Regions from separate parts of the Novilysobacter luteus genome, predicted to be linked through region 2. Evidence: predicted binding sites of a transcription regulator. Region 2 holds the regulator's gene; each other region holds the start of a gene.
What was found. The regulator HrcA, encoded in region 2, represses chaperone genes, less so after heat shock. The targets are predictions, from matches to a motif close to TTNGCACTCNNNNNNNNNGAGTGCNAA.
Positions count from the first base shown of each region.

Region 1 (2,264 bases), 1.2 Mb from region 2:
CGTCGGCGTGGAGGAAGCGCTCGAGTACCTGGAGACGCACCGCGGGGCCGACGACCCGGGCGCCGACCTCGTGCTGACCGACGTCTACCTCAAGGGCGAGCTCGACGGCCACGACCTGCTCGAGCGCGTACGCGGCGACTTCGGCTACGGCAAGCGGCGCCTGCCGGTGCTGGTGATGACCGGCGACGCCAACCCCGAGAACCAGAGCGCGCTGCTGCGCGCCGGCGCCAACGACCTCGTGCTCAAGCCGATCGAGGAGCGCCTGCTGGTGACCAAGACACTGTTCCAGCTGCGGCTGGCCAAGCTGGCCTAGCCGGACCTGTCGCCGTACGCGTCGCCACCGCGATGACCGAAGACCGCATCAGGCTCGAGCCATCCTGGAAAGCCCGCGTCGGCGATTACCTGCAGCGTGACGATATGCAGGCGTTGTCGGCCTTCCTGCGTCAGCGCCAGGCGCAGGGTGCGCGGATCTTCCCGCCGGGACCGGACATCTTCGCCGCGTTCGAAGCGACCCCGTTCGATGCCACCCGGGTGGTGATCCTGGGCCAGGACCCCTACCACGGCCCCGGCCAGGCCCACGGGCTGTGCTTTTCGGTGCGCCCCGAGGTTCCCGTGCCGCCGTCGCTGCTCAATGTCTACAAGGAGCTCGAGCGGGACCTGGGCATCGCCCGGCCATCCCATGGCTGCCTGCTGCCGTGGGCGCGGCAGGGCGTCCTGCTGCTCAATGCGGTGCTGACGGTCGAGGCCGGCCAAGCCGGGGCGCATGCCGGCAAGGGCTGGGAGGGCTTCACCGACCACGTGGTCGACACCCTCAACCGCGAGCGCGAAGGCCTGGTGTTCATGCTCTGGGGCAGTTACGCGCAGAAAAAGGGCGCCGTGATCGACCGCGGCCGCCACCGGGTGCTGAAGGCTCCCCACCCGTCGCCGCTGTCGGCCCACCGCGGCTTCATCGGCTGCGGCCACTTTTCGGCGGCCAACCAGTACCTGGCCCGGCGCGGCGGTACGCCGATCGACTGGTCGCTGCCGTCACCGGAATGAGGCTCCTGGCATCGGCTGGCGAGTTGTTGGCCGCGATGGCCGCATGCACGGCGCGTTGACCCGGAACTTACGATCGGATCGGCAGTCTTACTGCTCGCATCCGTTCGATTGTTCCGTGAATGGGACGATAAAGCCCCGATTCCGGCCTTAGCACTCACCCTTGCCGACTGCTAACATCCTCCCCATGACCGAAATCACTGCCAACGCCCTGGTTTCCAACAGCCTGCCGGTGCCCGCGCTCAACGCGCTGACCCCGCTCGGCTCGCTCGATGCCTACATCGGTGCGGTCCACAAGATCCCGGTGCTGAGCGCCGAGGACGAGCAGCACCTGGCCCGCCGCTTCCGCGATGACGAGGACCTCGACGCCGCCCGCGAGCTGGTCCATTCCCACCTGCGTTTCGTGGTCCACGTGGCCCGCGGATACAACGGGTACGGCCTGCCGCTGGGCGATCTGATCCAGGAAGGCAACATCGGCCTGATGAAGGCGGTCAAGCGATTCGACCCCGAACAGGGCGTGCGCCTGGTCAGCTTCGCGGTGCACTGGATCCGCGCCGAGATGCACGAGTTCATCCTGAAGAACTGGCGCATCGTCAAGGTCGCCACGACAAAGGCCCAGCGCAAGCTGTTCTTCAACCTGCGCAAGAGCAAGAAGCGCCTGGGCTGGATGAACGATGCCGAGGTCACCGCCGTGGCCGCCGATCTCAACGTCTCCAAGCGCGAGGTGCTGGAGATGGAGTCGCGCCTGTCCGGCCGCGACATCGGCTTCGACGCCCCGGCCGACGAGGACGATGACCGCGCCCCGCCGTCGCCGGCCGCGTACCTGCGTGCCGACGCCGAGGACCCCTCGCAGATGTACGAGCGCGAGGACGAGGAAGACAGCCAACTGTCGCTGCTGCACGAAGGGCTGGCCAAGCTCGACGAGCGTTCGCGCGACATCGTCGCCCGCCGCTGGCTGGGCAACGAGAACAAGGTGACGCTGCAGGAGCTGGCCGACGAGTACGGTGTCAGCGCCGAGCGGATCCGTCAGATCGAGGCCAACGCGCTGAAGAAGATGCGCGCGCTGTTCGCGGCCTGACCGTCAACGCGTCTCACGGTGGCGGCCCGGGAAACCGGGCCGTTTCCATTTCCGCTTCCCGCGTTTTTTCGAGCCACTGGTCGGCCTCCGCGCCCGCTTCCGGCAATACGGTCCGGTAGCCGAGCGCATCGAGGCGCCGCAGCAGCAACGC
Region 1 covers NZ_OU015430.1:361,502-363,765, reverse strand. The annotation lists gene KOD61_RS01650 (response regulator) at 1-313, shown strand, start outside; gene ung (uracil-DNA glycosylase) at 346-1,038, shown strand; gene rpoH (RNA polymerase sigma factor RpoH) at 1,223-2,113, shown strand; gene KOD61_RS01635 (polysaccharide deacetylase family protein) at 2,127-2,264, opposite strand, start outside.
Region 1: a site for HrcA is predicted at 1,186-1,212, ahead of rpoH (RNA polymerase sigma factor RpoH). Genes of this name have one in related genera too.

Region 2 (2,264 bases):
TTGAACGGCTGGCCGACCGGATTCACCTCGACCAGGCCGTTGTCGGCGCCGACCTTCAGCAATTGCCGGAGCGTCAGCTCCATCCCCTCGCGCAGCGGTCCGTTGTCGCCGCCGGCCGCGCCCAGGCCCGCTTCCAGGCTGTCGATGACCGGTAGCAGGTCGGCCAGCAGGCGCTCGTTGGCGAACTTGCGGGCGGTGTCGCGTTCGCGCTCGAGCCGCTTGCGCTGGTTCTCCAGGTCGGCGCGGTCGCGCAGGGTGTCCTCGCGCACCTGGGCCAGTTCGGCCTGTAACGCCTCCAGCTCGGCGGCAAGGGGGGAGATCTCGTTATCGGCGGCGGCCTGCTCGGCGGCTTCCTTCATCGGTTCGGTGGTCATGCGTGGCCCTGTTCTGGCGCGCGGCGGCGCGATTTCCTTGACAGAGCCGAGCAATGGGGCCGGCGGGCGGCAATTCAAGCGTCGCCCGGCCGTCCCACGTCACGCGCGAAGGCGCCCCCAAGGGCGTCCGCCGCGGCCTCCACCACGGGTATCACACGCTCGTAGGCCATCCGGGTCGGACCGATGACGCCCAGCACGCCCAGCACCTGGCCACCGGCGGCGTAGGGGGCGGTCACCAGCGACATGCCCTCCAGCGGCGCCAGGCCGGTCTCCTCGCCGATGAAGATCCGCACGCCGGGCGCGTGGACGGTCCGCTCGAGCAACTGGAGGATCTCGCGCTTGCGGGCGAAGGCTTCGAACAGTTCACGAAGGCGGTCCAGGTCGGACAGGTCCTGCAGGCCCATCAACCGGGTCTGCCCCGCCAGCACCATGTCGTCGCTGTCAGGCGCAAGCACGTGCTCGGCCAGTTCTATCGAGCGGGCCAGCAGCGATTCCATCTCGCTGCGGGCCGAACGCAACTCGTGCAGCAGGATGGTGCGTATCTCGCTTACCGGGCGCCCGGCGAAATGGTGGTTGAGGTAGTTGGCAACCCGCTCCAGCTCGCCCGGGGCGTAGCTTGTCCTGGTCTGGATGATCCGGTTCTGCACCTCGTTGTCGGCGAACACCACGATCGCGAGCACGCGCTGGCTGTCGACCTGCACGAACTCCACGCGCCGGAACGCGAACTGCTCGCGCTTGGGCACGCTGACAACGCCGACGAAGCGGGTCATCGCCGACAGCAGCTCCGACGCGCTGCCCAGCAATGCCTGGGTCCCGGTGCCCGACGGCAGCTCGCCGCGCAGCCGCGCCAGCTCGCTGTCGGGCAGCGGCCGCACCTGCAGCAGCGAGTCGACGAACAGCCGGTACCCCTGGGCGGTCGGCACCCGGCCGGCGGAGGTATGCGGCGCACTCAGGAGACCGACCTCCTCGAGGTCGGACAGGATGTTGCGAATCGTCGCTGCACTTACGTCCAGCCCTGCGTGCCGGGCCAGGGTCTGCGAGCCGACCGGCTCGCCACTGCGGATGTAGCGCGCGATCAGCGTGCGAAGCAGATGGCGGGCGCGCGGGTCGAGCGTGTGCGGGTCCGGCGCGTGCGTGTCGGGGCTGGAATCGGGGCGGGTGGCATCGCGACGGCGGCTCATGGCCCGGGTATAAGGCGGCGGCCGTGCTCGCGCAAGCCGCAGCTCATCCGGTGAGACCGGACCGTGCTTGCATCCGCGTCCGCCCCCTGCCCTCCAACCCCACGCCGCCTTAAACTCGCCGCCACATGCTTACCCATCTCAGCCTCAAGCATTTCGCCGTTGTCGAGGAAGCCGAACTCACCTTCGGGCCGGGCCTGACCGTGATCTCGGGTGAAACCGGCGCGGGCAAGTCGTTGCTGGTCGACGCGCTGGGCCTGCTGTCCGGCCTGCGCGCCGACAGCGGCGTGGTCCGGCACGGGGCCGAGCGTGCCGAAGTCGTCGGTGGGTTCGCGCTCGACGACGTGCCCGCCGCTCGCGACTGGCTGCAGGCCGCCGAACTGGACGACGCTGATGGCACGGCCTGCCTGCTCCGCCGCGTGGTGCGGGCCGACGGCGGTTCACGCGCCTGGATCAACGGGCGCCCGGTCACGATCGGGCAGCTGGCCGAACTGGCCGCGCTGCTGGTCGAGATCCACGGGCAGCACGAGCACCAGGCGCTGATGGCCCGTGGCAGCCAGCTGGCGCTGCTGGATGCCTTTGGAAGGACAGACGCCGAACGCGCCGCCGTGGCCGCGGCCGCCACGCACTGGAGCACCCTGCTCGGCGAGCGCGAACGGCTTAACCAGCAGGGCGACGTGTCGGACCGGATCGAATGGCTCGAGCACCAGCA
Region 2 covers NZ_OU015430.1:1,531,219-1,533,482, forward strand. The annotation lists gene grpE (nucleotide exchange factor GrpE) at 1-374, opposite strand, end outside; gene hrcA (heat-inducible transcriptional repressor HrcA) at 449-1,555, opposite strand; gene recN (DNA repair protein RecN) at 1,681-2,264, shown strand, end outside.

Region 3 (2,264 bases), 980 kb from region 2:
CCACGCCGCCGGCCAGCTTGGCCACGCGCTCCTGCAGCTTCTCGCGGTCGTAGTCGGAGGAGGTCTCCTCGATCTGCGCCTTGATCTGCTTGATGCGGGCCTCGATCGAGCCGGTGTCGCCGGCGCCGTCGATGATGGTGGTGTTCTCCTTGGAGACCTGCACCTTCTTCGCGCGGCCGAGGTCGTTGATGGTCGCCTTCTCGAGCTGCAGGCCGACTTCCTCGGAGATCACGGTGCCGCCGGTCAGCACGGCCATGTCTTCCAGCATCGCCTTGCGACGGTCGCCGAAGCCCGGGGCCTTGACGGCGCAGACCTTGACGATCCCGCGGATGGTGTTGACCACCAGGGTGGCCAGGGCCTCGCCCTCGACGTCCTCGGCGACGATCAGCAGCGGCTTGCCGGCCTTGGCCACGCCCTCGAGGACGGGCAGCAGGTCACGCACGTTGGAGATCTTCTTGTCGTAGAGCAGGATGAACGGGTCGTCCAGCTCGGCCTGCATCGACTGCTGGTTGTTGATGAAGTACGGCGACAGGTAGCCGCGGTCGAACTGCATGCCCTCGACCACGTCCAGCTCGTTCTCCAGGCCCGAACCGTCCTCGACGGTGATCACGCCTTCCTTGCCGACCTTGTCCATCGCCTGCGCGATGAGGTCGCCGATCTGGGTGTCGGAGTTGGCCGAGATCGCGCCGACCTGGGCGATTTCCTTGCTCGTCGACGACGGCTTGGAGATGTTCTTCAGCTCGGCGACGGCGCCGGTCACGGCCTTGTCGATGCCGCGCTTGAGGTCCATCGGGTTCATGCCGGCGGCGACCGCCTTCATGCCCTCGCGGATCAGCGCCTGGGCCAGCACGGTCGCGGTGGTGGTGCCGTCACCGGCGTTGTCGGAGGTCCGGGAAGCGACTTCCTTGACCATCTGCGCGCCCATGTTCTCGAACTTGTCGGCCAGCTCGATCTCCTTGGCGACGGACACGCCGTCCTTGGTGATCGTCGGCGCGCCGAAGCTCTTGTCGAGCACGACGTTGCGGCCCTTCGGGCCCAGGGTGGCCTTGACGGCATTGGCGAGCGTGTTGACGCCGCGCAGCATCTTGGAGCGCGCGTCTTCGCCGAAACGGATTTCCTTGGCAGCCATTGCGGATTACCTCAAAAGAAGTTCAAAAAAAGGGAAATGGGGAACTGAAGCGCGCCGCGATCAGCCGAGGATCGCGAAGATGTCGTCTTCCTTCACCACCAGATAGTCGGTGCCGTCGAGCTTGACCTCGGTGCCGGAGTACTTGCCGAACAGGACCTTGTCGCCAGCCTTGACCTTCGGCGCGCGCACGCTGCCGTTGTCCAGGGCCTTGCCCTCGCCGACCGCGATGACCTCGCCCTTGATCGGCTTCTCGGTGGCCGAATCCGGAATGACGATGCCGCCGGCGGACATCTTTTCTTCTTCCATGCGCTTGATGACCACGCGGTCGAACAACGGCTTGATGTTCATGAGCTACAACCTCGTAAGTGGTTGAAAGGGTGGGGAAAGAACGCGAAATTTAGCAGTCGCCCCGCTTGAGTGCCAAGTCCGGGAGCGGCCGTGCCCGGCAAGCCGGGACTGCGCTGGAGATGGGGGGCGCCGGCAGGCTTTCAAGGGGCTGCGTCGGAACGGGCGCCGATGCCGGGCATGCACCGGAGGACACGCGCAAAAAAAGGACGCGCCCCCTGGTGGAGACGCGTCCTTCCGGTTTCGGGATTGGCTTTCCGAGCTCGGCGCGTCCCGCGCCTCTCCCCTGACCTGGACCCCCATGTCAGGTCGACGTCCTGTCGACCAGGGGCGATATTGGTCCAATCCAGTCACCTTGACCACTGTTTTCCATACGGCGAACCGTCTCCATCGGTGGCACAAAGTCGTGACGTGGCTCGAAGCAATCACTGGTTTCGGCGTTCATCGGTGATATTGCTACCGATAGCGCGCAGCTTCATGTTAATTTCGGGCGCTCCGTTACTCCGAGTAGCCACGCCAATGACACCCGCGCTTCGCATCCGTCTCGCCCGCCGCCACGGCGGTCTGTCGCAGGCCGCACTCGCCGCCGCGGTCGGCGTCCAGCGAAGCGCGGTCAGCCATTGGGAGGGCAACCCCGGCAAGTCGCCCAGCGCCGCGCACCTGCGCGAGATCGCGCTGGTCACCGGCGTCCAGTTCGAGTGGCTGGCCACCGGGCGCGGCAAGATGACGCTGACGACCGAGGTCGAGATGGACTCGATCGCGGCCGCGGACGCGCTGCTGGTCGACGACC
Region 3 covers NZ_OU015430.1:550,052-552,315, reverse strand. The annotation lists gene groL (chaperonin GroEL) at 1-1,129, opposite strand, end outside; gene groES (co-chaperone GroES) at 1,190-1,477, opposite strand; gene KOD61_RS02600 (helix-turn-helix transcriptional regulator) at 1,994-2,264, shown strand, end outside.
Region 3: a site for HrcA is predicted at 1,527-1,553, ahead of groES (co-chaperone GroES). Genes of this name have one in related genera too.